3 regions of the Conexibacter sp. JCM 18997 genome follow, and region 3 is predicted to be linked to each of the others. Evidence: riboswitches for the same ligand, from Rfam matches in the RefSeq annotation. Region 3 holds a riboswitch; each other region holds the start of a gene.
The links. Region 3 has a riboswitch for cyclic di-AMP ahead of ACZ5UI_RS00190 (transglycosylase family protein). Riboswitches for the same ligand answer to the same signal wherever they lie in the genome.
Positions count from the first base shown of each region.

Region 1: another riboswitch for cyclic di-AMP. It lies ahead of ACZ5UI_RS06220 (septal ring lytic transglycosylase RlpA family protein); the one in region 3 lies ahead of ACZ5UI_RS00190 (transglycosylase family protein).
Region 2: another riboswitch for cyclic di-AMP. It lies ahead of ACZ5UI_RS25960 (peptidoglycan-binding domain-containing protein); the one in region 3 lies ahead of ACZ5UI_RS00190 (transglycosylase family protein).

Region 1 is NZ_AP043885.1:1,186,898-1,196,736, forward strand. Features, by position in the region: gene ftsR (transcriptional regulator FtsR) at 1-733, shown strand, start outside; gene ACZ5UI_RS06170 (adenine phosphoribosyltransferase) at 730-1,269, shown strand; gene ACZ5UI_RS06175 (SRPBCC family protein) at 1,278-1,712, shown strand; gene ACZ5UI_RS06180 (RNA polymerase sigma factor) at 1,709-2,749, opposite strand; gene ACZ5UI_RS06185 (PaaI family thioesterase) at 2,796-3,209, shown strand; gene ACZ5UI_RS06190 (HD domain-containing phosphohydrolase) at 3,206-4,501, opposite strand; gene ACZ5UI_RS06195 (helix-turn-helix transcriptional regulator) at 4,558-5,109, opposite strand; gene ACZ5UI_RS06200 (hypothetical protein) at 5,126-5,287, opposite strand; gene ACZ5UI_RS06205 (WS/DGAT/MGAT family O-acyltransferase) at 5,284-6,744, opposite strand; gene ACZ5UI_RS06210 (RNA polymerase sigma factor) at 6,830-7,378, shown strand; gene ACZ5UI_RS06215 (amidohydrolase family protein) at 7,389-8,558, shown strand; cyclic di-AMP (ydaO/yuaA leader) riboswitch at 8,641-8,797, shown strand; gene ACZ5UI_RS06220 (septal ring lytic transglycosylase RlpA family protein) at 8,833-9,765, shown strand; gene dinB (DNA polymerase IV) at 9,806-9,839, shown strand, end outside.
Region 2 is NZ_AP043885.1:5,175,260-5,185,098, forward strand. Features, by position in the region: gene ACZ5UI_RS25940 (histidine phosphatase family protein) at 1-550, shown strand, start outside; gene ACZ5UI_RS25945 (hypothetical protein) at 560-1,315, opposite strand; gene ACZ5UI_RS25950 (M20/M25/M40 family metallo-hydrolase) at 1,412-2,539, shown strand; gene ACZ5UI_RS25955 (ABC transporter ATP-binding protein) at 2,603-4,306, opposite strand; cyclic di-AMP (ydaO/yuaA leader) riboswitch at 4,405-4,568, shown strand; gene ACZ5UI_RS25960 (peptidoglycan-binding domain-containing protein) at 4,694-5,458, shown strand; gene ACZ5UI_RS25965 (thiol-disulfide oxidoreductase DCC family protein) at 5,569-5,961, shown strand; partial or broken gene ACZ5UI_RS25970 (aromatic ring-hydroxylating dioxygenase subunit alpha) at 6,026-7,102, shown strand; gene ACZ5UI_RS25975 (PDR/VanB family oxidoreductase) at 7,219-8,193, shown strand; gene ACZ5UI_RS25980 (MFS transporter) at 8,190-9,653, opposite strand; gene ACZ5UI_RS25985 (LOG family protein) at 9,681-9,839, shown strand, end outside.
Region 3 is NZ_AP043885.1:34,492-44,330, forward strand. Features, by position in the region: gene ACZ5UI_RS00175 (class I SAM-dependent methyltransferase) at 1-345, opposite strand, end outside; gene ACZ5UI_RS00180 (class I SAM-dependent methyltransferase) at 391-1,164, shown strand; gene ACZ5UI_RS00185 (1,4-alpha-glucan branching protein domain-containing protein) at 1,161-2,519, shown strand; cyclic di-AMP (ydaO/yuaA leader) riboswitch at 2,539-2,701, shown strand; gene ACZ5UI_RS00190 (transglycosylase family protein) at 2,711-3,376, shown strand; gene ACZ5UI_RS00195 (MFS transporter) at 3,373-5,007, opposite strand; gene ACZ5UI_RS00200 (class I SAM-dependent methyltransferase) at 5,069-5,866, shown strand; gene ACZ5UI_RS00205 (acyltransferase) at 5,863-6,567, opposite strand; gene meaB (methylmalonyl Co-A mutase-associated GTPase MeaB) at 6,581-7,534, shown strand; gene ACZ5UI_RS00215 (proline dehydrogenase family protein) at 7,531-8,361, shown strand; gene ACZ5UI_RS00220 (DedA family protein) at 8,399-9,016, opposite strand; gene ACZ5UI_RS00225 (S1 family serine peptidase) at 9,073-9,839, shown strand, end outside.

The DNA of each region.
Region 1 (9,839 bases), 1.2 Mb from region 3:
CGAGGACGCACTCATCGCCGAACCCGGCGTGCGGGAGAAGGCGATGACGATCGGCGCCGTGACCAAGGCGCTGGTCCAGGAGTTCCCCGACATCTCGATCTCGAAGATCCGCTACCTCGAGGATCAGAAGCTGCTCTCGCCGCGGCGCACGCCCGGCGGCTACCGGCTCTACTCGCCCTCCGACGTGCAGCGGCTGCGCACGATCCTGCGCCTGCAGCGCGACGAGTTCCTGCCCCTGCGGGTCATCCGCCAGGAGCTGGCCGCCGGACGCAACGTCGACGCCCCCGTGCCCGCCGCCGGTCCCGATGGCGGCCGTCGCGCCCAGCGGCGCCCCTCGGTCAGCGTCCGCGAGCGCGGCCCGCTGTACTCGATGGACGACGTCGTCGAGGAGACGCGGGCCGATCCCGCCCTGGTGCGCGAGCTCGAGGAGTACGGCGTGATCAAGGGCGAGAACCGGGCCGGCGTGAAGTACTACGACGAGACCGAGCGCGAGATCATCCGCGCGGTCACCGAGCTGGCCCGCTACGGGGTCGGCGGGCGCAACCTGCGTGTGTTCCGCTCCTCGGCCGACCGGGAGGCCGCCTTGCTGCAGCAGATCCTGGCTCCGGCGCTGCGCTCGCGCAATCCGGAGCGCCGCAAGGAGGCCGTCGAGGCCCTGGAGAACCTGGCCGCGGTGACCAGCCACCTCAAGCACCTGCTGCTCGTGCGCGACCTGCGCGGGTTGGTCGGATGACCGGCCTGTCGGCCGAGCAGCTGCGCGAGCTGGTCCGCGAGGTCCCGGACTACCCGCTGCCCGGCATCAACTTCCGTGACATCACGCCGCTGCTGGCCTCACCCGAGGGCTTCCAGTCGGCCGTCGACGGCCTGGCCGCGCTGGCCCGTCCCTACGCGCCCGATCACGTGATCGCCGCCGAGGCCCGCGGGTTCCTGTTCGGCCCCGCCGTGGCCGCCCAGCTGGGCGCCGGCTTCGTGCTGGCCCGCAAGCCGGGCAAGCTGCCGCGCGAGACCGTCAGCGTGTCCTACGAGCTCGAGTACGGCGTCGACTCGCTGCACGTGCACACCGACGCGATCGGCCCGGGCGACCGGGTGCTCGTGCACGACGACCTGCTGGCCACCGGCGGCACCGCCGCGGCGCTGTGCGAGCTGGTCGAGACCGCCGGCGGGACCGTGGTGGCCTGCGCGTTCCTGATCGAGCTGTCCTACCTGCCGGGCCGCGAGCGCCTCGTCGGACGCGACGTGCACGCCGTGATCGACGACGACCGGGGCTGAGCGCCCGCGTGCCCACGACGCGCGCCCGCCGCACGCTGGCGGCGCCTCCCGGCGACGTGTGGGCGATCGTCGGCGACGCCCATCAGCTGCCGCGCTGGTGGCCGCGGGCGATGCGCGTCGAGCGCGTCGGGGCCAAGGGCTTCACGCTGGTGCTGAAGTCCAACCGCGGGGTCGACGTGCGCGCCGACCAGCGGATCCTGGCCAGCAGCCGCCCGCGGCGCCGCGCCTGGGCGCTGGAGGTCGCGGGCACGCCGTTCGAGCGGGTGTTCGTGCTCAACGAGGTCGACATCAGCCTCGATCCCGCCGAGGGCGACGGGACGCGCGTGACGATCGAGCTGCGCCAGCGCATGAAGGGGGCCGCGCGGCTGGGCGGGCTGCTCGTGCGCCGGTCGGCCGGCAAGCAGCTGCGCGAGGCCCTGGACGGCCTCGAAGCGGCGCTCTAGTTGCCCAGCGCGCCGCGCAGGATGACCGTGCCCGGATCGGTCGGGCTGGAGCGCGTCTCCCGCGTGAGCACGATCTCGCGGTAGTCGCCGGCGTCGTCGGGCAGCGTGATCGAGCCGCTGAAGCGGCCGTTCTTGGTGACCTTGTTGGGCGAGAAGCCCAGCAGCGTCGTGGCCTTGTCCTTGGTGCCGCCGGCCAGCCACAGCGCGTAGACGTCCTTGCTGGTGTTGGCGGGCAGCCCCTGGGCGGTGACGGTCACACCGTGGTCGGTCCCGTCGGTGAAGAACTGGGCCACGCCGAGCGCCTTTCCGCCCTGCGCGGTCGGGCGCATGTTGACCTGCGCCTCGACGGTGATCGGCTCCTGCGTCGTCGCAGTCTGGGCGCCCGCGGTCGACGTCTGGGCGGCCGGCGTGCTCGTGCTGGCCGACGTGTTGGAGCTGTCGTCGCCGCCGCGGGTCAGCAGCACGACGATCAGGATCACCACCACCGCGGCGACGCCGGCGATCAGCAGGATGCCGCCCAGGCGCGACGGGCGCGGCTCGTCGTCGTCGCTGCGCTCGCCGAACCCGGGGAGCGCGGCAGGCGCGGCGGGCGCGGCGCGCTCGGCGGCCACGGGGGTCGCCTCGGCCGGGGCGCGGGCGGCGGGTGGCGTGACCGGCGGCGGCGCCGGCGCCGACAGGGGCGCCTCGTCCTCCTCGATCTCGTCGGGCAGCACGCCGCGGGGCTCCAGGCCACCCTCGCGCAGCGCGTCGCCGACCTCGATGGCCCATTCCAGCGCGGCCGGGGAGTCGTCGATCAGATCGAGGGTGTCCTCGGTCTCCAGCTCGTCCTGCTGCCCCAGCAGCCAGTCGCTGAGCTCGTCGCGGTCGGCCTCGTCGATCGCGGGGCCCAGGGCGCCCAGCGCGCCGGCCGCGCGGGAGCGCACGGCGGCGGGGTCGATGCGCAGCAGCGCGGCGAGCTCGTCGTAGCTCTTGCCCTGGCGCAGCAGCAGCTGCAGCACGGCGCGTTGATCGGGGCTGAGGTCGTCCAGGCGGCTCACGGGCGGGCGAAGGCTAGTCGAACCTGACGGGTATCGTGCCGCCGCGATGGCGATCGATCCGAAGTGGCAGCCCGTCGTTCCCTGGGATGAGGGCTTTGACGCCCTGTACGGCCTGGAGATCGACGAGATGACGCCCGAGCGTGCCACCGCGCACGTGCTCGTGCGCAACGCGATCCGTCAGCCGATGGGGCTGGTGCACGGCGGCGTGTACGCGTCGATCGCCGAGTCCGTCGCGTCGCTGGCCACCGGCGCGGGGGTCGTGCCCGAAGGCCTCGTGCCGCAGGGGCTGTCCAACCAGACGAACTTCCTGCGACCGATCCTCGAGGGCACCATCCACGCGCTGGCGCTGCGCCGCCATCGGGGCCGCACGACGTGGATCTGGGACGTCGAGTTCAGCGACGACGCCGGCCGTCTGTGCGCGGTGACGCGCATGACGATCGCCGTCCGCGCGCCCTACTAGGCGACCCGGGTCAGGCGGCGGGTCGGCTCGACCGCACCGACCAGCGCCACGTGGTCGAGCTGCTCGAACGCGTCGACGACCTCGGGATCGAAGTGGGTGCCCGCGCCGCGACGGATCTCGGTCAGCGCCTCGGGAACCGACCAGGCCGGCTTGTACGGGCGCTCGTGGGTGAGCGCGTCGAACACGTCGGCCACCGCGACGATCCGTCCCGACAGCGGGATCGCCTCGCCGGCCAGCCCGTTGGGGTAGCCGTGGCCATCCCAGCGCTCGTGGTGGCTGCGGGCGATCTCCTCGGCCAGGCGCAGCACGTCCGACTCCGAGCCCGACAGGATCTGCGCGCCCGCCTCCGCGTGGCGGCGCATCACGGCCAGCTCGCGCGGCGTGAGGCGTCCCGGCTTGAGCAGGATCGCGTCGGGTGTGGAGATCTTGCCGATGTCGTGCAGCGGGGCCGCCCGGCGCAGGTGCGCGCGTTCGGCGGCGTCCAGCCCCAGCCGCTCGCCGACCAGCTCCGCCGTGCGACCGATGCGCTCGGCGTGCTCGTGGGTCTCGTCGTCGCGCCACTCGGCCGCCCGGGCCAGGCGCTGCAGCGTCTCGACGCGGGCGCGCTCGAGCTCCTCGGTGCGGCGGGCCACCCGGCGCTCCAGGCGGTCGTTGACCGTGTCCAGCGCGCGAGCACCGCGGGCCACGACGAAGATCGTGACGATCAGCAGGACCATGGCGCCGACGAGGCCGGCCAACGCGATGGAGCGGGCGCGGTGGTTGTCGGCGGTGACCGACACGGTGGCGGCGCGCTGCTGGGTGCGGACCGCGGCGCGCAGGTGGTCGAACGCCGCGCGCAGCCGGTCGACCTGCCGCTTGCCGTCGATCGCCTCCCGGTCCAGGTTCGAGCGCGTGCCGGCGTCGATGCGGCGCATCAGCGGGAGCGCGTATCCGTGCACGTACCGGGCGATGGCGATCTCGATCGCCGCGGCGTCGCCGCTCAGGCGCGCGTCGCCGCCGGCCAGCGCCGTCAGGCGCGTCGTGGTCACGGGCAGCGTGGCCTGAGAGCGCCAGAACGGATCCAGGAACCGCTGCTGGCGGGTCAGCGCGTAGCCCCGCAGCCCGGTCTCGATGTCGATCACCTGGTCGCTGGCCCGGTTGACCGCGTCGAGCACCAGATCGGCCTGGTTGCGCTGCGCCCAGCTCTGCGACGCCGACTCGCTGGCCTGCACGAAGACCACGACGAGCACGGCGAAGAGCGCGGCCAGCACGACACCCGCGAGCGCCACGCGAAAGGTCAGAGAACGCCACATCTGTCCAGATAGTCGGCGCCACCCAGGACCCCGGCCATACCGCAAAGCGGTGAACGCTAGGGATCGATCAAGCGTTCACGGAGCGCGATGGCGATCAGGTGAGCGCGGGTGCGGGCGCCGACGCGCTCCATCGCGTTGCGGATGTGCGTGCGCACCGTCTCCGGCGACAGCACCAGCCGCTCGGCGATCTCTCGGCCGTCGGACCCATCGGCCAGCAGGGCGGTGATCTCGCGCTCGCGCGGGGTCAGCCCGCCCGCCGGGACCTGGGGCGGGGCGCTGAGGAAGATCAGCAGGTCCTGTCCGTCCTTGGCCTGCGGGTGGATGTGCAGGAAGACGTCGCTGCGGCTGCCGTCGGCGCGCATGAACGACCACGGCATCGTCACCGGTTCGCCGCTCTGCACCGCGGGGCGCACCTCCTGCAGGCGCCGGTGCAGGTCGGCCGGCGTCCGGTCGCCCGGGCGCATGCGCAGCAGCCGCTCGCGCGAGACGCCGAAGCACTCGCAGGCGGCGTCGTTGGCCGCGCTGTAGTGCCAGCGCGGGTCGATCAGCAGCAGCGGGTTGCGGCTGGCCTCGAAGACGTGCCAGAAGTTGCGGTCAGACGACTCCACCGTCGTCTCCTACCCGCTACGGGATTTGCTGCGCACCGGTGGGCGTCGTGACCGGGGCGGCGGTCGGGGGCGGTCGGTCGATCGTGCCGTCGTCGCGCGACTGCAGCGCCAGCAGGATGCCGACGGCGCCCGCGGTGGCCAGCACGATGGCCAGGACGAAGCCGAGGACCCGCCTCACGTGGACGCGGGCGCCTTGGTGAAGCGCCCGTTGGTGTTGCGCGTGCGCGACCGCCGCTTCGTCGTCGTCACGCCGGCCGCCGCGGCCAGTTCGGCGATCGACTCGCGCAGCATCTCCGTGACCGCGCTGAGGTCGGGCAGCGCGTCATGGTCGCCCAGCAGTCCGAAGCCGAGCTTGCCGTCATAGCTCATGACCGCGATGCCGATCGCCTGGTTCTCGGCCAGCGGCACCACGGGGTAGATCGACTGCAGCTGGCGGCCCAGCAGGTACAGCGGCATCTGCGGTCCGGGCACGTTGGTCACGACGACGTTGAACAGCCGCTGGCGGGACTGCAAGCGCGCCGCCTGGCTCATCAGCGTCGGCGGGGCGAAGTCGGCCATCTCGGTCAGCGTCTGCGCGCCGATCGCCTCGTGGGAGGCCTTCAGGTGCTCCATCGCCGTGTGCACGCGGTTCAGGGCGGCCACCGGATCGGTCTCGCCGACGGGCAGCGGCGCCCACACCGCGGCGACGCGATTGCCGGTCGGCCGCTCGTCGGCTGCGCGCACCGAGACCGGCACCAGCGCGCGCAGCTCCAGACCGGCCGTGCGGTGGCCCTGGGCGCGCAGATGGCGCCCCAGCGCGCCCGACACGACGGTCAGCACGACGTCGTTGATCGTGCCGCCCAGCGCGTCCTTGATCGCCTTGAACGTGCTCAGCTCGGCGTCGGCCCACTCGTAGCGGCGGTGGGGCCCGATGCGGACGTTGTACGGGGTGCGCGGCGCGGGCTCGAAGCCGGCCCAGGCGAAGGCCCCCAGCTCGGCCAGGCGCTCGGCGGCGCCGCTGGCCACCTTGCGCGGCGCGCGCAGCGCGGCTCGCGCGCCGCGGCCGATCTCCGCCGGGACCGTCGAGCGCTCCAGCAGCGCCTGGGCCAGCAGCTGCGCCGCCGTGGGCGCCGGGCGCGGGACCCACGCGGTGGCGGCGCGGGGCGTGTCGGCGGGGTCGGGTGCGGTGTCGAACAGGACGGTGGTGATGTCGACGCCGGCGATGCCGTCGACCAGCGCGTGGTGCGTCTTGCCGATCACCGCGAAGCGATCGCCCGACAGGCCCTCGACGAGCCACAGCTCCCACAGCGGCTTGTTGCGGTCCAGCGGCTGGGAGAACAGCCGGCCGGCCAGGCGCTTCAGCGCGGCGTCGTCGCCGGGGCTGGGCAGGCCCGTGTGGCGCAGGTGGTAGCGCACGTTGAAGTGCGCGTCGTCGACCCACACCGGGCGACCCTGGCCGAGCGGGACCGAGGCCAGGCGCTGGCGGTAGCGGGGAACCAGGTCGAGGCGGTTGCGGATGTGGTCGACGAGCTCGACGTAGCCGGGCGCACGGCCCGCGAAGACGAGCACCTCGGCGACGTGCATGTGCGCCTGGCCGCCGCGCTCGAGATGCAGGAAGGAGGCGTCGAGGCCCGTGAGCCGATCGGGATTGGCCACGCGCTCGATTGTGGTCTGCCAGACCGGTCTTGGCAAACTTCAACAAGCTGTGTAAGCTACTTACACAGTGGGTAATCAAGAACACATGGACCTGCACGACTCCGAGACCTTCGCCCGCGCCTACGCCGACCACCACCGCTCCGTCCACGCCGTCGCCGTGCGCGTGCTCGGCGATGCCTCCCGCGCCGGTGACGTCGTGCAGGACGTCTTCATGCGCGTGTGGTCGCGGCCGGAGCGGTTCGACGCCAAGCGCGGCGAGCTGGGGCCCTACCTGCGGCTGATGGCGCGCTCGCGGGCGCTGGACGTGTGGCGTGAGGGGCAGGCCGCCGGCCGGGCCAGCGACCGCGTGCGCGATCTGGTCGCCGTCGAGAGCCCTGGGCGCGATCACGACAGCCGGCCCGACGCGATCCTGGCCCGCTCCGAGGCGCGTGCGGACGTGCGCGGCGCCCTGCGCGAGCTGCCCGGCGCCCAGCGCGAGGCGCTCGTGCTCGCCTACTGGGGTGGGCTGACCGCCGACGAGATCGCCCGGCGCACCGGTACGCCGCTGGGGACGGCCAAGAGCCGCATCCGCCTGGGCCTGGAGCGCATGCGCGGCGCGCTGACCGAGACCGGGCCCGAGGTGCAGGCCGCGTAAGCTCCCGCTGGTGCAGATCCCAGGCGCGCCGTACGACGACATCCTGGTCGGCCACCTGGAGGCGGCGCGGGCGATCCTGCCGGCCGACACGCCCTGGATGGACGCCCACACGCACACGGGCTCCAACGACCCGGACGGCGTCACGGCGAGCGCCGAGGAGCTGATGGCCGGTCTGGACCGCGCCGGCGTCCAGCGCTCGATCGTCTTCACCACCGCCGAGCCCGACGGCTACCCGCCCGCCAACGATCGCGTGTTGGCCGAAGCGGACGCGTCGGGCGGGCGCCTCGTGCCGTTCGCGCGCATCGACCCCAACGCCGGCGACCCGCTGCCGGAGGCGCGCCGCACGCTCGCGCTGGGCGCGCGCGGCTTCAAGCTGCACCCGCGCTCGGACGCGTTCGTCATGTCGCACCCGTCGGTCGAGGCGCTGGTCGGGCTGGCCGACGCCGAGCACCTGCCCGTCCTGGTGCACGCCGGTCGCGGTATCCCGGCGCTGGGGGAGGACCTGGTCGCGCTGGCCCGGCGCTACCCGGGCGCCTCGTTCATCCTGGCCCACGCCGGGATCAGCGACCTCGGGCTCGTCGCGCCCGCGGCCAACGAGCTCTCCAACCTCTTCTTCGACACCTCGTGGTGGCTGGTCTCCGATCTGCTCACGCTGTACGAGACCGTCGATCCGTCCCGGATCCTGTTCGCCTCCGACATGCCCTACGGCTCGGGCCGCTTCGCCGCCCTGGCCTTCCTGCGCTGTGCGATCGAAGTGGGCTACGGGCCGGACGTCCTGGCCGCGATCGCCGGCGGCAACGTCGAGCGCCTGCTGGCCGGCGAGCCGTCCGCCGACCTCGGTGGCCCGCCCGGCAAGGGTGCGTTGGGGCCGCGCTGGCTGGCCGGCGAGCGCGCGGTCGCCTACGCGGCCATCGCGGTGCAGCTGCGCTTCCGCGGAGGCGACGCCACCGAAGCGCTGGCGCTCGGCCGTCTGGCCTGTCAGATCCCCACCGGCGGCATGGACGACGATCACGAGGAGGCGCTGCTGCGGGCGATCGACGTCCTCCTGGAGGCCGCGCAGGAGCTGCCGCCGTCGCCCGCCACCGGCGAGCTCTCGCCCACCCGGGTGGGGGAGGCCTCGTCGATGCTCGCCGCTCAGCTGCTGGCCGGCACGCCGCGCGTTCCGCTCACGCGCCTGTAGCGCAAGCGCCCGTGCAGCGGGGTGTGACGTCGGGCACACAAGTGCTTCGAACGCGCGTTCGACGGATACCTTGGGGGGCGTTGTTTCCAGCAGGCCGAGTCGCCGTGGCCCATCCATGGCGAGCGGGGGACCCACTCGTCGAGACCGTTCTCGGCACGGGGCGAATCGTGGGCTGATGCCCACATAGCGCGGACGCGCGAGCCCGACAGCTGACCTCGTAGGCCCGCAGTCATGAAGGAGGACCTCCTTGAGGCCGCACATCCTGCTGCGCGCCGTGCCTGCCGCTGTTGCGGTCGGGGCGCTCGGCATCGTCGTTCCCAACGCCGCGGGCGCGCCCGCATCAGATCTGAGCAGCCCGGCCATCCAGGCCGCGGTCAAGGACGCGTCGCTGCGTCCCGGACAGCCGATCGTCGTCTCGGGCCGCCTGGCCTCGGGCCAGGCCGACGCGCCCGTGCGTCTGGAGATCCTGCCCGCCGGCGCCACCACGTGGACGAAGCTGACCGACGGGACCACCGGTCCCGGCGGCGCGTTCGCGCTGCGGGCCCACCCGCGCCGCTCGGGCGCCGTGCGCGTCGTGCAGGCCGGCGTCGCCCAGGCGGCCGGAGCCGATGTTGCTGCGGTGCCCGCCAGCGCGCAGCGACGAGTATCCGTCGGCGCGCGCCTGGTCACCCATGGCGTGCGCCGCAACGTGACCGCCGGGCGCAAGACGCTCGTGCGCGGCGCGGTCGCCAACGGCGGCAGCGGCCGCACCGTGGCGCTGCAGTTCCGGGGCAGGCACGGCTGGTTCACCGTCGATCGCGACCGCACCGACGGCCAGGGCCGCTTCCGCCTGGACCAGCGCCTGGCCTCGGCGACGAGCTCGGCCGCGCGCCTGCGCTTCGCCGGCGATGCCGCCAACGCGACCACGACCAAGCGCATCGGCCAGGTGGCCGGCTTCCGTTCGGCGCTGGCCTCGTGGTACGGCCCCGGCCTGTACGGCAACAACCTCGGTTGTGGCGGAACGCTGACCACGGGCACCGTCGGCGTGGCCAACAAGACGCTGCCGTGCGGCACGAAGCTCACGCTGCGCTACCGCGGGCACGTGGTCAAGGCCAGCGTCATCGACCGCGGGCCCTACGTGGGCGCGCGCGAGTTCGACCTGACCGCCGCGACCGCCGCCAAGCTGCACTTCGGCTCGGTCGGGACGGTCCAGGTCTCGATGCGGTAGGAACGTGTGTTCGTCGGCCCCGGGGCGTACCGTTTCCCGGGTGCCGACGATCGCCCATCTCGACATGGACGCGT
Region 2 (9,839 bases), 120 kb from region 3:
GCTCTGGTTGGCCCGCCACGGCGACACCGCGTGGACGGTGTCGCGCCAGCACACCGGCAGCACCGACATCAAGCTCAACGCCGACGGCGAGGCGGCGGCCCGGGCGCTGCAGCCCAAGCTCGAGGGCGTCGCGTTCGACATCGTGCGCTCCAGCCCGCTGAGCCGCGCGCTCGACACCGCGCACCTGGCCGGGTTCGATCCGCAGCCCGACGACCGCCTGCGCGAGTTCGACTACGGCGAGTACGAGGGGATCACCACCGCGCAGATCCACGAGACCCGGCCCGACTGGGACCTGTGGCGCGACGGCTGCCCCGGCGGCGAGTCCGCCGCCGACGTGGGCGCCCGGATGGACAGCCTGATCGCCGACCTCAAGGCGCAGTCACCGCAGCGGATCCTGCTGTTCGGCCACGGGCACGCGCTGCGCATCCTCACCGCGCGCTGGCTGTCGCTGGATCCCGCCGAGGGGCGGCGCTTCCTGTTCGCCCCGGCCGGCGTGAGCGTGCTCGGCAGCGAGCACGGTCAGGCCGCCGTGGCGAAATGGAACCTGTGAGTCGCTGACCTAGCGCTGGCCGACGCCGCGGACGATCGCGGTGCGGCTGAGGATCTTGGAGCGGTTGCCGGCCGTGTCGGTCGCCTGGCCGCGCAGCGTCAGCTTCGTCCCGCGCTGGGCCCGGGCCAGGACCTTCTTGGCGCCGGAGTTCAGCTTCAGGTTCAGCGCGGTCGTCTTGTTGGCCCGCAGCGTCTTGGTCACCGATGCGTACTGCGCGCCCTTGGTCAGGCGCAGCGTCAGCCGGCAGGCCTCGGTGCAGCGGGCGACGACGCGCAGGCCCTTCTTGCGCGCGTTGACCGAGCTGGTCGAGTAGCTCACGCGCAGGCTCAGGCCGGGCGCGACGGTGTCGGCCCTGCTGGCCGCGCCGTTCGTCGCGGTCGAGGTGGTGGTGGGCTTCGCCGTCGTGGTGGTCGTGGTCGTCGTCGGCCGGGCGGTGCCGGTCGTCGCCGTGCCGGTCGTGCCGGCGGGCGTCGTCGGCGTCGGCGTCGCGGCGGCCGGGATCAACAGCCCGGTGGCCGTGTCGATCACGCCCAGCAGTTGGCCGGCCGCGTCGAACACCTGGCCGAGCGGGTCCACGGTCGAGTCGGGCGGCACGGGGACCGGGACCGGCAGGGCGGGGAGCGCCGGCAGCGCGGGCAGCCCGGGATCGGCGGGCAGTGGCAGTGGCAGCGGCAGCGGGGGCAGCGGGGCCTGAGCGCCGGCGGCCGCAGGCAGGGCCGCCGAACAGGCGACGGCCACGGCGGCGATCCCGATCAGCTTGTGCATCCTTCTCCTCCAGAGGGCGCGGCAGGGGTGGTTCGGCGCTCCGAATACCCCGGCGTCTCTGTTGCCATGCGCACCCGGGGGCTACCGTGCAACGCCGTGAGCGCGTGGATCGCCGAGCAGGCCGAGGAGATCGCTGCGCGGGCCGAGCGCGAGCTCGAGGCGCTCGTCGCGGTGTCGTCGCCGTCGGGGGACGTGCACGGCGCCGAGGAGTGCATCAGCGTCGTGGGCGCGCTGCTGCCGTCCGCCGCCGCCACCGAGCGCGTCACCTGCTCGTCGCCCGACCACGCCGACGACCTGATCGTCCGGCTCCCGGGCACCGGCACGCGGCGCATCCTGCTGCTCGGGCACCTCGACACGGTGGTCTCCCACGAGGAGCATCGGCCGCTGCTGCGCGAGCAGGACCGGCTGATCGGCTCGGGCACCGTCGACATGAAGGGCGGCGACGTCCTGGCGCTCGGCGTCCTGCGGGCGCTGGCGGGGCGGCGGTCCGAGTTCGCCGAGATCACGCTGCTGCTGGTCTGCGACGAGGAGTGGCGCAGCGCGCCGTTCGTGCACATCGACCGCTTCGCCGGCTGGGACGCCTGCCTGTGCTTCGAGGCGGGCCAGCTGACGCCGGAGGGCCAGGACGCCGTCGTCGTGCGCCGCAAGGCCGCGGGGACGCTGCTCGTGCGCGCGACGGGTGCGTCGGCGCACTCCGGCTCGGCCCCGGAGCGCGGGCGCAACGCGCTGCTGGCCCTGGCCGCCGCGGCGCAGCACGTGGCCGACGCGCACGATCCCGGCGGCGCCGATCGCCTGACCGCGGTGCCGACGGTGCTGCACTCCGGCGACGCGTTCAACGTCGTGCCCAGCGGCGGCGAGCTCTACTGCGACCTGCGCGCCGATCGCACCGAGGCCTTCCACGCGGTGCTCGCCTCGCTGCCCACCGAGGTCGGCGGCGCCGAGCTGCACGCCGAGTTCGAGCGCATCTGGCCGGCGATGGACGCGCGCGACGCCACCGTCGGGCTGCTCGCCTCCGCGGGCGAGCGGCTGGGCCGGCCGATCATCGCCGCCTCCCGGGGCGGCGCGTCCGACGCGTCGCACTTCGCCCCGGTGATCCCGCTCACCGTCGACGGGCTCGGCCCGCGCGGCGGCGGCGCCCACGCCCCGCACGAGTTCGTGCTGCGCGCGTCGTTGAAGTCGCGAGCGCAGGTGGCGCTGGCGATGGTCGACGCGCTGCTGGCCTGACCGCGTCGGGGAGCGCGATCGCTCGCGTGCCGTCGCTGCCCGTCGGAGCCGCCCCGCGCCCGGCTAGGACGCCAGCAGCTCGCCGTGCCCGCCGTGCACCAGCGCGGCGTAGCGGCGGTCCAGCGCCATCAGCTCCTCGTGCGTCCCGCGTTCGACGATCTCGCCCGCGTCGAGCACGACGATCTGGTCGGCGTGGCGGACGGTGGAGAGGCGGTGGGCGATGGCGATCGTCGTGCGGCCGGCGGAGAGATCGTCGAGGGCCTCCTGGACGAAGCGCTCGGTCTCGGTGTCCAGCGCCGAGGTGGCCTCGTCGAGCACGAGCACCGGCGGGTTGCGCAGGACGGTGCGGGCGATCGCGATGCGCTGCTTCTCGCCGCCGCTGAAGCGGTAGCCGCGCTCGCCGACCACGGTGTCGTAGCCGTCGGGCAGGCCGGCGATCAGGTCGTGGATGCGGGCGGCCTTGGCCGCGGCGACGAGCTCCTCGTCGGTCGCCTCGGGCCGGGCGAAGCGCAGGTTGTCGCCGATCGAGGCGTGGAAGAGGTACGTGTCCTGGGACACCAGCCCGACGGTGGCGGCCAGCGACTCCTGCGTCGCGTCGCGGACGTCGACGCCGTCGATCGCCACCGAGCCGCGCTCGACGTCGTACAGGCGGGAGACGAGGTAGCCCATCGTCGTCTTGCCCGCGCCCGTCTCGCCCACGATGGCCAGCGTCGTCCCGGGGTCGACGTCGATCGACACGCCGGCCAGGGTCCAGGGCGCGTCCTCGCCGTAGCGGAACCACACGTCGTCGAAGCTCACGCGCCCGCCGCGGCCGTGCAGCTCGCGCGCGCCCGGCTGGATGTCCACGGGCAGATCGAGGTACTCGAAGATGCGATCGAACAGCGCCAGCGAGCTCTGCACGTCGACGCCGACCGACAGCAGCGACCCGATCGGGGAGAGCAGCCGGGTCTGCAGCGTGGTGAAGGCCACCACGGTGCCGATCGACACCGCGTCGGGGGACAGGCCGGCGAACAGGTAGATCAGGGCCGGCATCGCGGTGAACGAGATCTGGATTGTCGCCATCACCCAGCGACCGGCCATGCGCGAACGCACCTCGAGGTCGGCCAGGTTGCGCGACTCGCCGTCGAAGCGCTCGGCCAGCGCCCCGGTGCGGCCCATGGTCTTGCCCAGCAGGATGCCCGAGACCGACAGCGACTCCTCGATCAGCGTCGAGATGTCGGCCATCGACTCCTGGCGGCGGCGGGTGATCTTGCGCCGCTCGGCGCCGACCCGCCGCGACAGCCACACGAACAGCGGCAGCACGACGAGCGAGAAGCCGGCCAGCAGGGGATCGAGCAGGAACATCGCCACGATCGTGGCCAGCACCGTGGTGACGTTGGAGACGATCGAGGTGGCCGTCGAGGTGACGACCGACTGCACGCCGCCGATGTCGTTGGCGATGCGCGACTGCACCTCGCCCGTGCGGGTGCGCGTGAAGAAGGCGAGCGGCAGCCGCTGCAGATGGCGATAGACCTGGGTGCGCAGGTCGTGCATGACGGCCTGGCCGACCTGGGTCGACAACCACGTCTGCGCGACGCCGAGCGCGCCGGTGACCACGGCGATGGCGATCATTCCGCCGACCAACCAGGCCAGCAGCGTGGTGTCGCGGTCGGGGAGCGCCGTGTCGAGGATCGCGCGCAGGAGGAACGGCGAGACCATCGAAATCCCTGCAGACAGCACGATCAGCCCGAGAACGGCCGACAGGCGGCCGCGATAGGGGCGGAACAATCGCGCGATTCTCACAGGAGGCAGTCTAGCTAATAGTTGAACGGCTCAACTATTACGGGAAACAGACAGCGGGAGGGTTCGCTACAGTTCCCGCCGTCGAATGACCAAAGCCGAATGCCCGTCGTTTCCGCCGACGGGCAGCGGGGGAACCACTTGGCCGCCAATAGCGGCCCGGGGCGAATCACCGGCCGAGAGCCGGAGTAGCGCTGCTCTTTCTGCGCGAGCCCGTCAGCTAACCCCGCAGGCACTGGAAAGAGATAGGGGATCCCAGTAGTGCCTGACATACGACTTCCCGCGGTAGCCGTGTTCCTAACCACGGCTGCCGTGGCCGCTATACCGGCAACCGCATCGGCGTACACGTTCGGAGCGCGCACGCTCAAGCAGGGCATGTCGGGTAGCGACGTCAAGGTGGCGCAGAAGCTGTTGCGCCAGACCGGCGAGAGCCTCACCCCCGACGGTCAGTTCGGCCCGGCCACCAAGCGGGCCGTGTTGAGCTTCGAGCAGACCGCCGGCCTGACGCCCAACGGGCGGCTGGAGCCGACCGAGGCGCCCACGCTGCAGCAGGCCGCCGTCGACGGCGCCTCCGCGCGCCAGACCGATGCGGCGACCGACCCGACGACGGGCGCGGCCACGCCGACGTCGACGACGACGCCCACCACCACGGGCACGACGACGACGACCACGACGCCCGCCACCACGACCACGATGGGCGGCGCGACCACCCAGACGCCGGTCGGCATCCCGGGCGAGACCGCGATCCTCAACGCCGACGGCACCGCCACGGCGCCGGCCAGCGCCCCGCCCGCGGTCCAGGCGATCATCGCCGCCGGCAACGAGATCGCCTCCAAGCCGTACAAGTACGGCGGCGGTCACACGCTGAAGTGGAAGGACACCGGCTACGACTGCTCGGGCTCGGTCTCCTACGCGCTCCACGGCGCCGACCTGCTCGACTCGCCGCTGCCCTCGGGCAACTTCGAGACCTGGGGCGACGCCGGGCCCGGCCAGTGGGTCACCCTGTACGCCCGCGGCGACCACATGTACATGATCGTCGCCGGCCTGCGGTTCGACACCTCGGGCGCCAAGCCGTCGCGCTGGCAGACCGCCAAGCGCTCCAGCTCGGGCTTCACGGTCCGCCACCCCACGGGGCTCTAACCCCGCGTCGACATCTCGGTAGGTTGGGGCCCGGTGCGTCGCCGGGTCCCGATCACCGCAGTCCTGCGCGCCACCCGGGCGCCGATGCGCCCGGGCCACCTGACGCTGCGGTGATCGTCCTCTACGACGCCGACTGCGGCTTCTGCCGGTTCAGCGTCGCCCGCCTGCTGGCCTGGGACCGCCACCGACGCCTGCGGCCGGTGGCGATCCAGTCGCCCGAGGGGCAGGCGCTGCTGGAGCGCGGCGGCGTCCCCGCGCCCGAGCGCCTGCGCTCGGCGCACGTGGTCGACGACGCCGGGGTCGTGCACTCCGGGGGCGCCGCCACCGCGGTGATCGCGCGCGCGCTGCCCGCGGGCGCGCCGGTGGCCTGGCTGGCCGAGGCGCTGCCCGGCCCGGTCGACCGCGGCTATCGCTGGGTGGCCGACCACCGCACGGCGATCAGCCGCTGGGTGCCGTCGCGCTGGAAGCGCGCGGCCGCCGATCAGATCGCCCGTCGCGCCTGACGCGGTGCGTCGGGCCCGCCCGCGCGGGGTAGGTTCTCAGGAAGCCTGAGAGAGAGGAGAGGGCATGGGGTCCACCAACGGGTCCGTGGCGCCCGGCACGTTCGCGCTGCCGGAGTGGCCGCAGGACGCCTGGTACGCCGCCGCGTACGACGTCGAGCTCAAGCACGAGCTGCTGCCTCGGCGCATCGCGGGGCGCAACCTCGTGCTCTACCGGCGCACCGACGGGTCGCCGGTGGCGCTGGAGAACGCGTGCTGGCATCGCCTGCTGCCCCTGTCGGAGGGGCACCTCGAGGACGACGACGTCGTGTGCGGCTACCACGGCCTGATGTACAACGGCGAGGGCCGCTGCGTGTTCATGCCCTCCCAGGAGACGATCAACCCGGCCGCGCGCGTGCGCAGCTATCCGATCGTCGAGCGCCACCGCTTCGTGTGGGTGTGGACCGGGGACCCCGCGGCCGCCGATCCCGACCGCGTGCCCGACCTGCACTGGAACGACGATCCCGAGTGGGCGGGCGACGGCGCGCTGATCCACGTCGACTGCAGCTACAAGCTCGTGGTCGACAACCTCATGGACCTGACCCACGAGACGTTCGTGCACGGGTCGAGCATCGGCCACCGGTCGGTCGCCGAGGTGCCCTTCGAGGTCACCCACGGCCCGCGCTCGGTGACCGTGACGCGCTGGATGATCGACGTGCCGGCACCGCCGTTCTGGGCGATGCAGCTGGGGTGGAAGCTGGGGCACGCGCCGGAGGGCAACGTCGACCGCTGGCAGATCGTCCACTACGAGCCGCCCAGCACGATCGCCATCGACGTCGGGGTCGCCCCGACCGGCACCGGCGCGCCGGAGGGCGACCGCTCCCAGGGCGTCAACGGGTTCGTGCTCAACACGATGACCCCGGAGAACGCGGGCAGCTGCCACTACTTCTGGGCGTTCGCGCGCAACTACAGCCTCGAGGACCAGCGCATCACCACGCTGCTGCGCGACGGCGTCGCGGGCGTCTTCGGCGAGGACGAGATCGTGCTCAACGCCCAGCAGCGGGCGATCGACGCCAACCCGGAGAAGCAGTTCTACAACCTGAACATCGACAGCGGCGCGATGTGGGCGCGGCGGCTGATCGACGAGCTGGTGGCCGCCGAGCGCGGCGACGACGCGCGCTACGCCGGCGCCGTCTCCGACGGTCGGGCGGCCGCGGCGGGCGAGCCGGAGACGGTCCACGTGCAGGCCACGGAGGCCGATCGCCGGCGCCTGGGCGTGGCATGAGCGCGGGCGGCACCTTCGCCGCCGCTCGGGTCCGCGCGGTGCGTGACGTCGCGACCGACGTGCGCCTGATCGAGATCGAGCCCGCGGCGGGCGCGCAGTCCTACGCGACCGGCAGCCACATCGACATCGCCGTGATGATCGACGAGCTGCCCGACGTGCGCTCCTACTCGCTCGTGGGCGCCGCGCCGGCCGGCGGCGCCTACCGGATCGCGGTCAAGCGCCTGGCGGCCGGCCGGGGTGGCTCGGACGCCGTGCGCGCGCTGGCGCCCGGCGCGCGGATCGAGGTGTCGGCGCCGCGCAGCCACTTCGAGCTGGACCTGGGCCGCCCCGAGTACCTGCTGATCGCCGGCGGCATCGGCATCACGCCGCTCGTCGGCATGGCCCAGGCCCTGCACCGACGCGGCGCGGACTACCGGCTGCTCTACGCGGCGCGCACCCGCGAGCAGCTGGCCTTCGCCACCGAGCTGGCGCAGCTGCACGGCGAGCGGCTGGAGCTGTTCGTCTCCGACGAGGGCCGGCGGGTCGACCTCGCCGCCGAGCTGCGGCGTCTGGACCCCGGGGGCGAGCTGTACCTGTGTGGGCCGCAGGCCTTGCGCGAGGCCGCGCAGCAGGCCTGGCGCGAGGCCGGCCGCCCGGCGGACCTGCTGCGCTTCGAGACGTTCGCCTCGGGCGGGCGCTTCGCGGCCGAGCCGTTCGTGGTGCGGCTCAGCCACGACGACCGCGAGATCGCCGTGCCGGCCAACCGCACGATGCTCAGCGCGATGCGTGCCGCCGGCGTCGAGGTGATGTGGGACTGCCTGCGCGGCGAGTGCGGGCTGTGCGTGGTCGACGTGCTCGAGGCGGAGGGCGAGCTCGACCACCGCGACGTGTTCCTGTCCGAGGCCCAGCAGGCCGAGGGGCGCAAGCTGTGCACGTGCGTGTCGCGCGCCGTCGGCGGCGCGATCACCATCGACACCGGGCGGCGGGTCTAGCCGGCGTGGCCGGCGGCCAGCTCGATGCCCCGGCTGGTCGACGGGCGCAGCAGGCAGATCAGCGTGCCCAGCACCGTGACGCCGGTAAGCACCCACAGCGCCGTGTGCATGTTGGTGATGAACGCGTCGATCGCCGCGGCCGGCAGCTGGTCGGCCAGGCCCGAGAAGATCTTGAACAGCGTCTCCTTGGGGATGCCCGACGTGATGATCGCCATGACCAGCGCGATCGAGATGACCGCGCCGGTGTTCTGCACCATCGTGCGCGCGCCCGCCGCGATGCCGCGCCGGTTGGGCGCCACGACGCCCATCATGGCCGAGGTGTTGGGGCTGTTGAACACGCCGAACCCGACCCCGACGAGCAGCAGCATGATCGCCGAGATCCAGTACGGGGAGTCGGCCTGCAGCAGCGTCATGCCGGCGATCCCCACGGCGGTGACGGCCATCCCGGCTGTGGCCAGCACGCGCGAGCCGTGGCGGTCGGCCCACCAGCCCGCGGGCGGCGAGGCGACGAGCATCCCCAGGGCCATCGGGGCGAGCTTGATGCCCGCGACGATCGGGTCGTCGCCCTGGGCGCCCTGGTAGTAGAAGACGAAGATGAAGGTCAGGGCGAAGCGGCCCAGCCCGTTGAGGAACGCCGCCGCGGAGGCCGCCGCGAACAGGCGGTCGTCGAAGATCGTCAGGTCCAGCATCGGCGCCCGCTGGCCGCGCTCGACCACGACGAACAGCGGCAGCAGCACGATCGCGATGGCGAAGGAGACGAGCACGATCGGCTCGGTCCAGCTGGTCAGGCCGCCCTTGGAGATCGCGTAGACCAGCGCGGTCAGGCCGACGACGAACAGCACGGTCCCGCCGACGTCCAGGCCGCGGATCTCGTCGGGCCGGTGCAGCTCGTGCAGCACGCTCCAGGCCCACAGGCTGCCCAGCAGCGCGAACGGGACGTTGAACCAGAACACCCACTGCCAGCCGATCAGCACGAGCGCGCCGCCCAGCACGGGTCCGACGACGAGGCCGACGGCGGCGATCATCACGTTGGTGCCCATGGCCAGGCCGAGCTGCTCGCGGGGGAAGGCGTCGGTGACGATCGCGCTGGCGTTGGCGAACAGGAACGCGGCGCCGATGCCCTGCACGACGCGCCAGATCAGCAGCTCGGTCCCGCCGCCGGCGAAGCCCGCGCCCAGCGATGCGGCCGCGAACAGCAGGAAGCCGCCGACGTAGGCGTTCTTGCGCCCGAACAGGTCCGACAGGCGCCCGGCGGTGAGCACGAGCACGGTCGAGGCGATCAGGTAGACGAGGATCACCCACACGAGCTCCAGCAGCGAGGTGTGCAGCGCGCGCTCGAGGTCCGGGAGCGCGATGATCAGCGTGCCCGAGTTGACGGTGGCCAGCAGCATCCCCAGGCTGGTGCACGACAGCGCCCACCACTTGTAGTTGGGGTGATCGTTGGCGACGCCGAAGGCCATGCCCATGAAAGTTAGCAAGCAAACGATATGACCGAGCACGACACCGGGATCCGCATCCCGCTGACCCCCGACGAGGAGCTGCTGGCCGCCGAGTCCCCGGTCGTCGAGTCGCTGCACACCGACGCCGAGCGGCTGGCCCGGATGCAGGCCGACCTGAAGATGGGCTTCGACGCGCTGGCCGGCACC
Region 3 (9,839 bases):
CTCGGCGTCGCAGGCCACGGTCTCGACGGTCAGGCCGAGGCGGCCCGCGTTGGCCTGCAGCGCGTCGAGCATGCCCGCCGAGATGTCGGTGGCCACCGCCGCGTCGACGATCCCGGCCTGCAGCAGGTTCAGGCTGAAGTAGCCGGTGCCGGCGCCGATCTCCAGCGAGCGGCCGTAGCGGCCGACCTGCCCGCCCAGGGCCTTGGCCAGCTTGCCGACGACCTGGCTCTGGCCGATCTCGCCGTAGTCGATGCCCCACTTGGCGTCGTAGTGCGCGGCGGCATCGTCGTGGTAGCGGGTGTTGGCGTCGCGGATGACGTCCGCGTCGAGGGGTTGGGCGGCCATGCGGGCGCGGAGGATAGACGGCTTCCACTAGCTTGCGCGCCCGCGATGACCGAACCCGTTCGCTATCTGCAGCGCGACCAGCCCGACGGCGTGCCGCCCTTGGAGCTGACCGGCGAGCGCACGCTCCCCGACGTGCCCGAGGAGAACTACTGGTACCGCCGCCACCTGGTGGTCTACGAGTGGATCGCCCGGCGGACCGCCGGCCTGCGGGTCGTGGACATGGCCTGCGGCGAGGGCTACGGCTCCGACGTGCTGGCCCGGGGCGGTGCCGCGGCGGTCGTCGGCGTCGACGCCAACCCCGAGGCGCACGAGCACGCGCGCCTGCGCTACGTGCGGCCCAACCTGCGCTTCGCCCGCGACCTGGTCGAGACCTTCGACGAGCCGTGCGACGCCGTCGTGTTCCTGCAGACCATCGAGCACGTGCAGAACCCCGACGAGGTGCTGGAGCGCTTCAAGTCGCTGGTCGGTCCCGACGGCGTCGTCTACGTGACCACGCCCAACGTGCTCACGCTCGCGCCCGAGGGCGCCGAGAAGTCCGGGAACCCCTGGCACGTCAAGGAGTACCGCCCCGAGGAGTTCCGCGCGCTGTGCGAGGCGCACTTCTCCTCCGTCGAGCTGCTCGGGCTGTTCCACGCGGGCAAGCTGCGCGTCCACGAGCTGGCCATCAAGCACGCGGGCTGGGACACGATCCACGCCAAGCTGGGCATCACCAAGCCGTTCTACGACCGCTTCACCCCGGCGATCTCCGAGCGCGACTTCGCCTTGCGAGAGCAGCCGCTGGCGCGCGCGCTGGACTTCCTCGCCGTGCTGCGTCCGTGACGCTGTCGCTCGTCCTGCACACGCACATGCCCTACGTCGAGGGCTACGGCACCTGGCCCTCAGGCGAGGAGTGGCTGTGGGAGGCGATGGCCACGACGTACCTGCCGCTGGCCGACGTGCTGGATCGCCACGCGCCGGCGCCGCTGACGTTGTCGATCACCCCGGTGCTGGCCGACCAGCTCGGCGCGCCCGACATCGGCGAGCGGTTCCTGGCCTTCTGCCGGGATCTGCGCGTGCGTTCCCACGGCCTGGACGCCGACGACGCGCAGGACGCCGCGGTGGCCGCCGAGCTGCGCCGCGCGCAGGCCGACTACGCCCGCGCCGCCGAGGCCTTCGAACGCCGCGGCGGCGACGTCCTGGGCGCGCTGGCCCCGCACGTGTCGTGGACCTCGTCGGCCACCCACGCGGTGCTGCCGCTGCTGGCCACCCGGGCCGGCGTGCGCCTGCAGCTGCAGACCGGGATCGACAGCCACCGCGACCGCTTCGGATCGGCCTGGGGCGGCGGCTTCTGGCTGCCCGAGTGCGCGCACGCGACGTGGCTGGAGCCGCTGCTCGCGCAGGCCGGCGTCCATGCCACCTGCGTCGATCTGACCGACGTGCTGGAGCCCGACGCGCATCTGCGTCCGCTGCGCAGCGCCGCGGGTCCCGTGCTGGTGCCGATCGACCGCGCGACGATCGAGCTGGTGTGGTCCGACGGCGCCTACCCGGCGGCCGCGGCCTACCGCGACAGCCACCACCTGACCCGCTACCACCACAAGCCATGGGCCAACGACGGCGCGGTCTACGACCCGGATCGCGCCGCGGCGCAGGTACGCGCCGACGCGGCGGACTTCGTCACGCGGGTGCGCGCCCGCACCGCCGGCGGCGGGCTGTGCGTGTGCGCCCTGGACACCGAGCTGCTGGGCCACTGGTGGCACGAAGGGGTCCTGTGGCTGGAGGCGGTGCTCGAGGAGGCGGCCGCGGAGGGACTGGAGCTGGCGGCGCTGGACGACGCGCTGGAGCGCCACGCGGCCGTGCCCGCGCCCGACCGGCTCCCGGTCACCAGCTGGGGCACGCCCCGCGACCTGTGGACGTGGAGCGGCCCGCAGGTGGCCGACGTGGCCTTCGCCGCGCGCCGGGCCGAGCTCGACGTCGTCGCCGCCGGCTCGCGCGCCGGGCGGCGCGCGCTGCGCGAGCTGCTGGCGCTGCAGGCCAGCGACTGGGCCTTCCTGATCAGCCGCGATCAGGCCGGCCCGTACCCGCGTGAGCGCGTCGACGGCCACGCCGCGGCGCTGCGCGCGGCGCTGGCCGCCGGGGACGACGATCCCGTCCGCGCGCTGGCCCCCGGTGTGGTTCCGTCCGCGCTGAACCGGTAACCTCGCCCGCTTCGCCGTATCCATAACCCAGCCGAGTTCGCGATCGACGCTCGATCGCGGAGCGGGGGACCCACTGGGATCGGACAGATCGATCCATGGGGCGAATCGCCGCCAGAGTGCGGCGTAGCGCAGGTCCAGCGCGAGCCCGACAGCTAACCCCGTAGGCACCGCGACCAACAGGAGCAGCTGCCGTGCCCATCCCCGAGAGCAAACCGCGTGCGTGGTATCGCGACGAGATCCGTGCGTCCCAACGCGCGTCCGACGTCCGACGCGACGCGGCCTTCCGCCAGCGCCGTCGACGACTGCGCGGTCGCACCGGCGCGGCCGTGCTGGTGGCCAGCCTGACCGTGCTGGTCGGCGGCGCGGCCGCCGCGCCGTCATCCATCACCCAGTCCTCCAGCAGCCAGTCGACCACGAGCGCGGTCCAGCAGGCGCTGGGCATCACCGTCGACGGCATCTACGGGCCGCAGACGCGCGCCGCGCTCCTGCGCTTCCAGCGGGCCAACGGCCTGCTGGCCGACGGCATCGCCGGGCCGCAGACGCTGGCGGCGCTCGGCGTGGCCGGCGGTCGATCCGAGACGCAGGCGCTGGCCGCGCGCAGCACGAGCACGGCCACGACCGGCTCCGACAGCGCGCTCCTGGCCCGCATCGCGCAGTGCGAGTCGGGCGGCGACCCGACCGCCGTGTCCTCGGGCGGCACCTACCGGGGCAAGTACCAGTTCAGCCGCGACACGTGGCGGGCGGTCGGCGGGAGCGGCGATCCGGCGGCGGCCTCCGAGGCCGAGCAGGACAAGCGCGCCGCGATGCTGCTGGAGGTCCAGGGCCCGGCCGCCTGGCCGGTCTGCTCCAACAGCTAAGCGACCACCGGCGCGTGGCGCTGCGCGCGCTCGACCGCGGCATCGTGGCTGTCGTCCTGCCCGGTGACGCTGAGCAGGAACAGCTCGCGGTCCAGCGCGCGCAGGTCGCACGCGGTCGTCGCGCGCACCGTGGCGGTGCGCGGGACGCCGCGCAGCAGCGCGATCTCCCCGAAGCTGCTGCCGGACTCCAGACGGCGCACCAGGACGCCGTTCTCGTAGACCGCCAGCTCGCCCGACCGGACGAAGTAGAAGCGGTCGCCGACGTCGCCCTGGCAGACCACGTCGGTGCCCGCGGGCACGTCGATCGCCATCAGGCGCCGGGCCAGGTCCTCGAGCGTGGCCACCGGCATCGGCGCGAAGATCGGGTTGATGCGCAGCAGCTGGAACTCGGCCTGGGGCACGGGCGCGCCGTCCTCCAGCGAGCGCAGCGTGCGCCAGCGCAGCGCGAGCACCCCGGGCAGCAGGGCGCCGGCGATGACCAGCGCGGCGCCCTCGCCCAGCCCGTGCACCAGGGCCGGGGCCACGATCGCGCCGGTGCCGATGCCCAGCACCCACGTGCTCTCCTGGACCGACAGCACCCGGGCCAGGAAGCGATCGGGCGTGAGGCGCTGCAGGAGCGTGGTGGCCGAGATGCGGGCCAGGCTGTAGCCGGCCCCGAAGCCCAGCCACGCGCACACCGCCGCCACGGGCAGCGACACCAGGCCGGCCAGGATCATCGGGAGGCCGAGCACGAGCGCGCCCGCGAGCATCGCCGTGGTCAGGCGGGTGCGGCCGACGATCAGGAAGGCGATCGCCCCGCCGGCCACGCCGCCGGCGCCGAAGGCGATGTTCAGGTAGCCGACGCCCTCGGTGCCCAGCCCGAGTCGGTCGATCGCCGTGGCCACGACGAGCACCCCGCTCAGGCCCTCGACCACGAACAGCGCCCACACCACGAGGATCACCGAGCGCAGCTGTGCGTGGCCGAGCACCGTGGCGAACCCGGCGCTGACCTCGCGCAGCGGGCCGGTGGCCCGGCGCTGGGGCAGGCGCGTGTCGGTCGGGACGCCCATCATCACCAGCGCCCCGACGGCGAACGCGACCGCGCACCCGCCGGCCACGGCGGTCGTGCTGGTCAGCGCCAGCACCAGGCCGCCGAGGCCGCCGCCGACCAGCACGGCGCCGCTGTCGATCGTGCCCAGCATCGCCGTGGCGCGCGACAGCTCGGCCGGTGAGCGGGCGATCGTGGGCAGCAGCGCGGAGCGGGCGGGCTGGTTGGCGGTCGAGACGATGCTGTAGGCGACGGCCGCCGCGAAGACGCCGAAGGGCAGGTCCAGCGCGGCGGCGACCGCGGCCAGGGCGATCGCCGTGCCCCGCAGCGTGTTGGTCATCACGATCACCCGCTTGCGCGGCAGCCGGTCGGAGGCCAGACCGAGCAGCGGTGAGGCCAGCAGCGCGGGCAGGGTCTGGGCCAGCGTGACCAGGCCGAGCGCCGTGGCACCCCCGTAGCGGAAGGCGTAGACGCTGACGGTGACCGAGAACCCGGCCTTGCCCAGGGCGGTGGCGATGGTGCCGGCCAGCAGCCGCACCAGCGGCGGGTTGCCCATCACCGCGGCGCGGACGGTCCCGCGCCAGCTCGCATCCGTGCGCTCCACACCGGCATCCTGACCAATGCGCGGCAACGCTGCCTTCACATTTCGGGTTACCGTGCGCGGCATGTCCGACGCCGAAGCCGTGCGCGCCGAGTGGGCCACCGGCGACTACCCGTCCATCGCCGAGCGGCTGCGCCCCGCCAGCGTCGCGCTCCTGCGGGCGCTCGGCCCGCTCGACGGCGCCGAGCTGCTCGACGTGGCCACGGGGACCGGCAACGTCGCGCTGGCCGCGGCGCGCGCCGGCGCTGACCACGTCGTCGGCGTCGATCTGACGCCCGAGCTGCTGGCCGTCGCGCGCGAGACGGCGGCCGCCGAAGGGCTGGAAGCCGACTTCCTCGAAGGCGACGCGGAGGCGCTGGAGTTCGAGGAGGACCGCTTCGACGTCGTCACCTCGACGTTCGGGGTGATCTTCGCGCCGCGCCCCGCGGTGGCGGCCGGCGAGCTGGCCCGGGTGCTCACGCCGGGCGGGCGGCTGGGCCTGACCACGTGGCCGCTGGACAGCGTGCCCATGGCCATGGGGGCGGCCATCGGCCGCCTGCTGCCCTCGCCGGCCGGGCAGCGCATCGAGCCGACCCCGTGGGCCAGCGAGGACGGGCTGCACGAGCTGTTCGCCCAGCGCGGCGTCGAGCTGTCGATCCAGCGACACGTGCTGCACTGGCGCTTCGCCGACGCGCAGACGATGGTGGCCTTCGCGCTGGAGAAGGTCGCGGGGATGGCCGCTGCCCTGCGGGCCGGCATCGCCGAGGAGGAGCTGCGGGCCGCGCTGACGGCGTTGTTCGAGGAGCGCGCGGAGCGGACGGACGGCGAGCTGTCGGTGCCGTTCGACTACCTGCTGGTGCGCGGCGTCAAGACCGGCGCCTAGCGCCAGCGCATCGCGCGCGGCGTGGGCCGCATGCGCAGGATCCGCCCGGGCACGCCGCCCACGACGGCGTTGTCGGGCACGTCCTTGGTGATCACCGTGCTGGTCCCGATGATCGCGTTGTCGCCGACGGTGGCGCCGCGCAGGATGCACGCGCCGTAGCCGATCCACACGTTGTGGCCGACGCGCACGTCGCGCTTGTAGATGCCCTGATCGCGTATCGGCCGGTCGACCTCGACGACGCCGTGGTCGAAGTCGATCAGCATCACCCGGTCGGCCACGATGCACTCGCGCCCGATCGAGACGTGCTGGAAGGAGGAGATCGTGCACTCCTGGCCGAGCACCGACTTCGCGCCGATGCGCACTTCGCCCTCGTGCGAGCGGATCTTCGTCCCGTGTCCGATCCACGACCAGCGGCCCAGGTGCACGCTGGCGCCCTTGCCGATCTCGAACGTCACGTCGGGGCACACGAAGGCGATCCCGTCGGTGGTCAGGCGCCCGCGGAAGCGCAGCTTCAGCCAGCCCAGGCGCACGAGCAGCCGCAGGTAGCCGGGCTTGAGCATCCCGTTGCGGCGCAGGAAGCGCAGGAGGGTGAGCGGCCCGCCATGGCGGGGCGGAGGCTCGTCACGCCACACCGGCGGGACGGGCGGGGCAGGGACCGGGGACAGCACGCGCTCCATCGACGCGACGGAGACTAATGCCATGATGCGCGGCCCGATGGCTGACGAACAATCCCTTGCCCAGCGCCTTCTCGATGGCGATCGCCGCGCCCTGGCCCGGGCCATCACGCTCGTCGAGAACGAGGACCCGGACGGCTACGCGATCGTGCGCGAGGTCTATCCCCAGACGGGCAGCGCCGCCGTCTTCGGCTTCACCGGACCGCCCGGGGTGGGCAAGTCGACGCTGATCGGCGCGCTGACCAAGGCGCGCCGGGCGGCCGACCGCACGATCGGCGTGCTGTCGATCGACCCGTCGTCGCCGTTCACGCAGGGCGCGGTGCTGGGCGACCGCATCCGGCTGACCGAGCACTTCCTCGATCCGGGCGTCTTCATCCGCTCGATGGCCAACCGCGGCGCGCTGGGCGGACTGTCGGAGGCCGCGTTGCAGGCGGCGCTGCTGATGGACGCCAGCGGCAAGGACGACGTCTTCCTGGAGACCGTCGGCGTCGGCCAGGCCGAGGTCGACATCATTGACCACGCCGACACGGTGGTGCTGGCGCTGATGCCCGGCTCGGGCGACTCGATCCAGGCGCTCAAGGCCGGCGTGATGGAGATCCCCGACGTGATCGTGGTCAACAAGCGCGACCACCCGCTGACCGAGACGATGGTCCGCGAGATCCGCGGCGTCCTGTCGCTCGCCCCGCAGCGCGGCTGGCGGGTGCCGATCGTCACCACCGAGGCGACGCGCGGCCAGGGCATCGACGAGCTCGTCGAGCAGATGGACGCCCACCGCGCCTACATCGAGTCCGAGGGCACGTTGAGCGAGCGGCGCCGGCGCAACCTGCGCAACGAGGTGCTGGCGCTGGCCGCCGGGCGCATGCGCCGCCGTCTGGAGGAAGGCCTCCACGACGACGCCGACTTCGCCAAGCTGCTCGACGAGGTGGTGGCCCGCCGCCTGGATCCGGCCAGCGCGGCCACCGCGCTGCTGGAGAAGACCGGCGCCGACGTGTGAAGCGCCGGCTGCGCTTCGCGCTGGCCACGAACGAGCCGTTCGAGCGGCTCGTGATGGCCACCCCCGCGCTGCGGGCCCGCGCGCGTCGCTCCGCCGCCCGCTACGTCGCGGGGGAGACGCTGGAGGAGGCGCTGGGCGTCGCCGCGCGGCTGCGGGCGGCCGGGCTGTCGTGCTCGCTGGACCTGTTCGGCGAGCGGGAGGACGATCCGGCCGCGATCGAGCGGGTGCTGCAGGGCTACGAGACGCTGGCCGCCGCTGTCGACGAGGACACGTGGGTGTCGGTCGACCTGTCGCACGTCGGGATGCGGGCCGACGCGCTGCGGCGCATCGGCGCGGTGCTGCCCGCCGGCGCGCGGCTGCAGGTCGGCGCCGAGGAGGCCGCGCGGGCCGACGCAGTCTTCGCGGCGGTGCTGACCGTGGCCGGCGAGGGCGTGCCGCTGACCGCGACGCTCCAGGCCAACCTGCGCCGCTCCCCGGCGGACGCCGCGCGGTTGACCGAGGCCGGGGTGCCGGTCCGCCTGGTCAAGGGCGCCTACGTGGAGTCGGCGGCCGACGCACACCCCTACGGGACGCCGACCGACGACGCGTTCCGCGCGCTGGCCCAGCACCTGCACGCCGCGGGCGCGACGCCCGTGCTGGCCACCCACGACCCGGCGCTGCGCGACGTCGTCGCGGACGCGCCGCTGGAGATGCTGCTCGGCGTGCGCGCCGGCGACGCCGTCGCGCTGGCCGCGGCTGGGCGCCAGGTGCGCATCTACGCGGCCTACGGGCCCGACTGGCTGCGCTACCTGCTGCGCCGCCGGGCCGAGGCCGAGGGGACAGGCTGAACGTCGCCGAGGTGACGCGCCAGAACACCCTGCGTGGCTACGAGGCGCCCTGGCGCCCGCGGCGCACCCGGTGGGCCACGAACAGGCCGGCGATGCCGACCACGGCGGCGACGAGCACGACCTTGGAGGCGCCGCCGACCCAGCCGGACATCGTCTCCCAGTTGTCGCCCAGCGCCCAGCCGGCGCCGATCAGCACGCTGTTCCACACCGCTGAGCCCAGCGTGGTCAGCGCGATGAAGCGCCACAGGCCCATGCGCATCGTGCCCGCCGGAATCGAGACGACCGACCGCGCGCCGGGCACCAGCCGCGCGCCCAGCACGACCCAGTCGCCCCAGCGCCCGAACCACGACTCGGCGCGGTCGAGCTCGCGCGGGCCGACCCGCAGGCGCCGACCCCACCGCTCGATCGCCGGGCGCCCGCCCCAGCGGCCCAGCGCGTACAGGATCAGCGCGCCGACGAGCGAGCCGAGCGTCGCCGCGGCGACCGTCGCCACGAACGTCATCTCCCCGCGCGAGACCTCGTAGCCGGCCAGCGGCAGCACGAGCTCGGAGGGGATCGGCGGAAACAGGTTCTCCACGATCATCACCCCGATGAGGCCGGCGTAGCCGGCGCTGACCAGGGCGTCGTGGGCGATGTCGTCGATGGCGGCGAGCATCCGCGCCAGGGTAGAGATCGGCGCCGCCCAGCCCGCGCTCGGGTAGCGTCGCGCTGATGCGCCGCGTCCTCGCCCTGGTCGTGCTTGCCGTGCTGCTGGCGCTGGCCGCGCCCGCCGGCGCCTACCACGGCCCGCGCGTCACGTCGCCCACCGAGGCGCCCTACACGGTGCTGATCGAGGTCGACCTGAGCGACGGCTTCCTGATCTGCACCGGCAGCATCATCGACCCGACCCACGTGCTGACGGCCGCGCACTGCACCCAGGGCGAGAGCGGGCGCCGCCTACGCGTCGCGTCCTACACGGTCACCGCCGGCGTGACCAAGCGCGCCGCGGCCCCGACGCCCGACGCCCAGGAGCGACGCGTCGTCGCGGTGCGGGTGCATCCGGGCTTCAGCTACGAGCGGTTCGGCTTCGGCGACGTCGCGGTCCTGCAGGTCGACGCGCCCTTCGAGACGACGGCTGCCGTGGCGCCGATCGCGCTGGCCGAGCTCAACCTCCCGCCCGCCGAAGGGGCGATCGTGCGCGGCTACGGCTTCGGGGAGGACCACCACCGCGACCCGGTCGTCGACGCACACCTGCTCGACATGACGGTCGGGCCGGCGCTGCGCTGCCTGTCGGGCATCAGCGCGCTGATCTGCGCCTCGTCGCGGATCGGGACCGGCTGTCCGGGCGACAGCGGCGGACCGATCGTCACCACCGGCCCGCTCGTCGTGTTGACGGGCGTGATCAGCGGCGGCAGCGACAACCGGTGCACCAAGGGCGAGCGGGCCTGGTTCTCGGATCTGACCAGCCCGGGGATCGGCGAGTTCGTGCGCGGCAACGA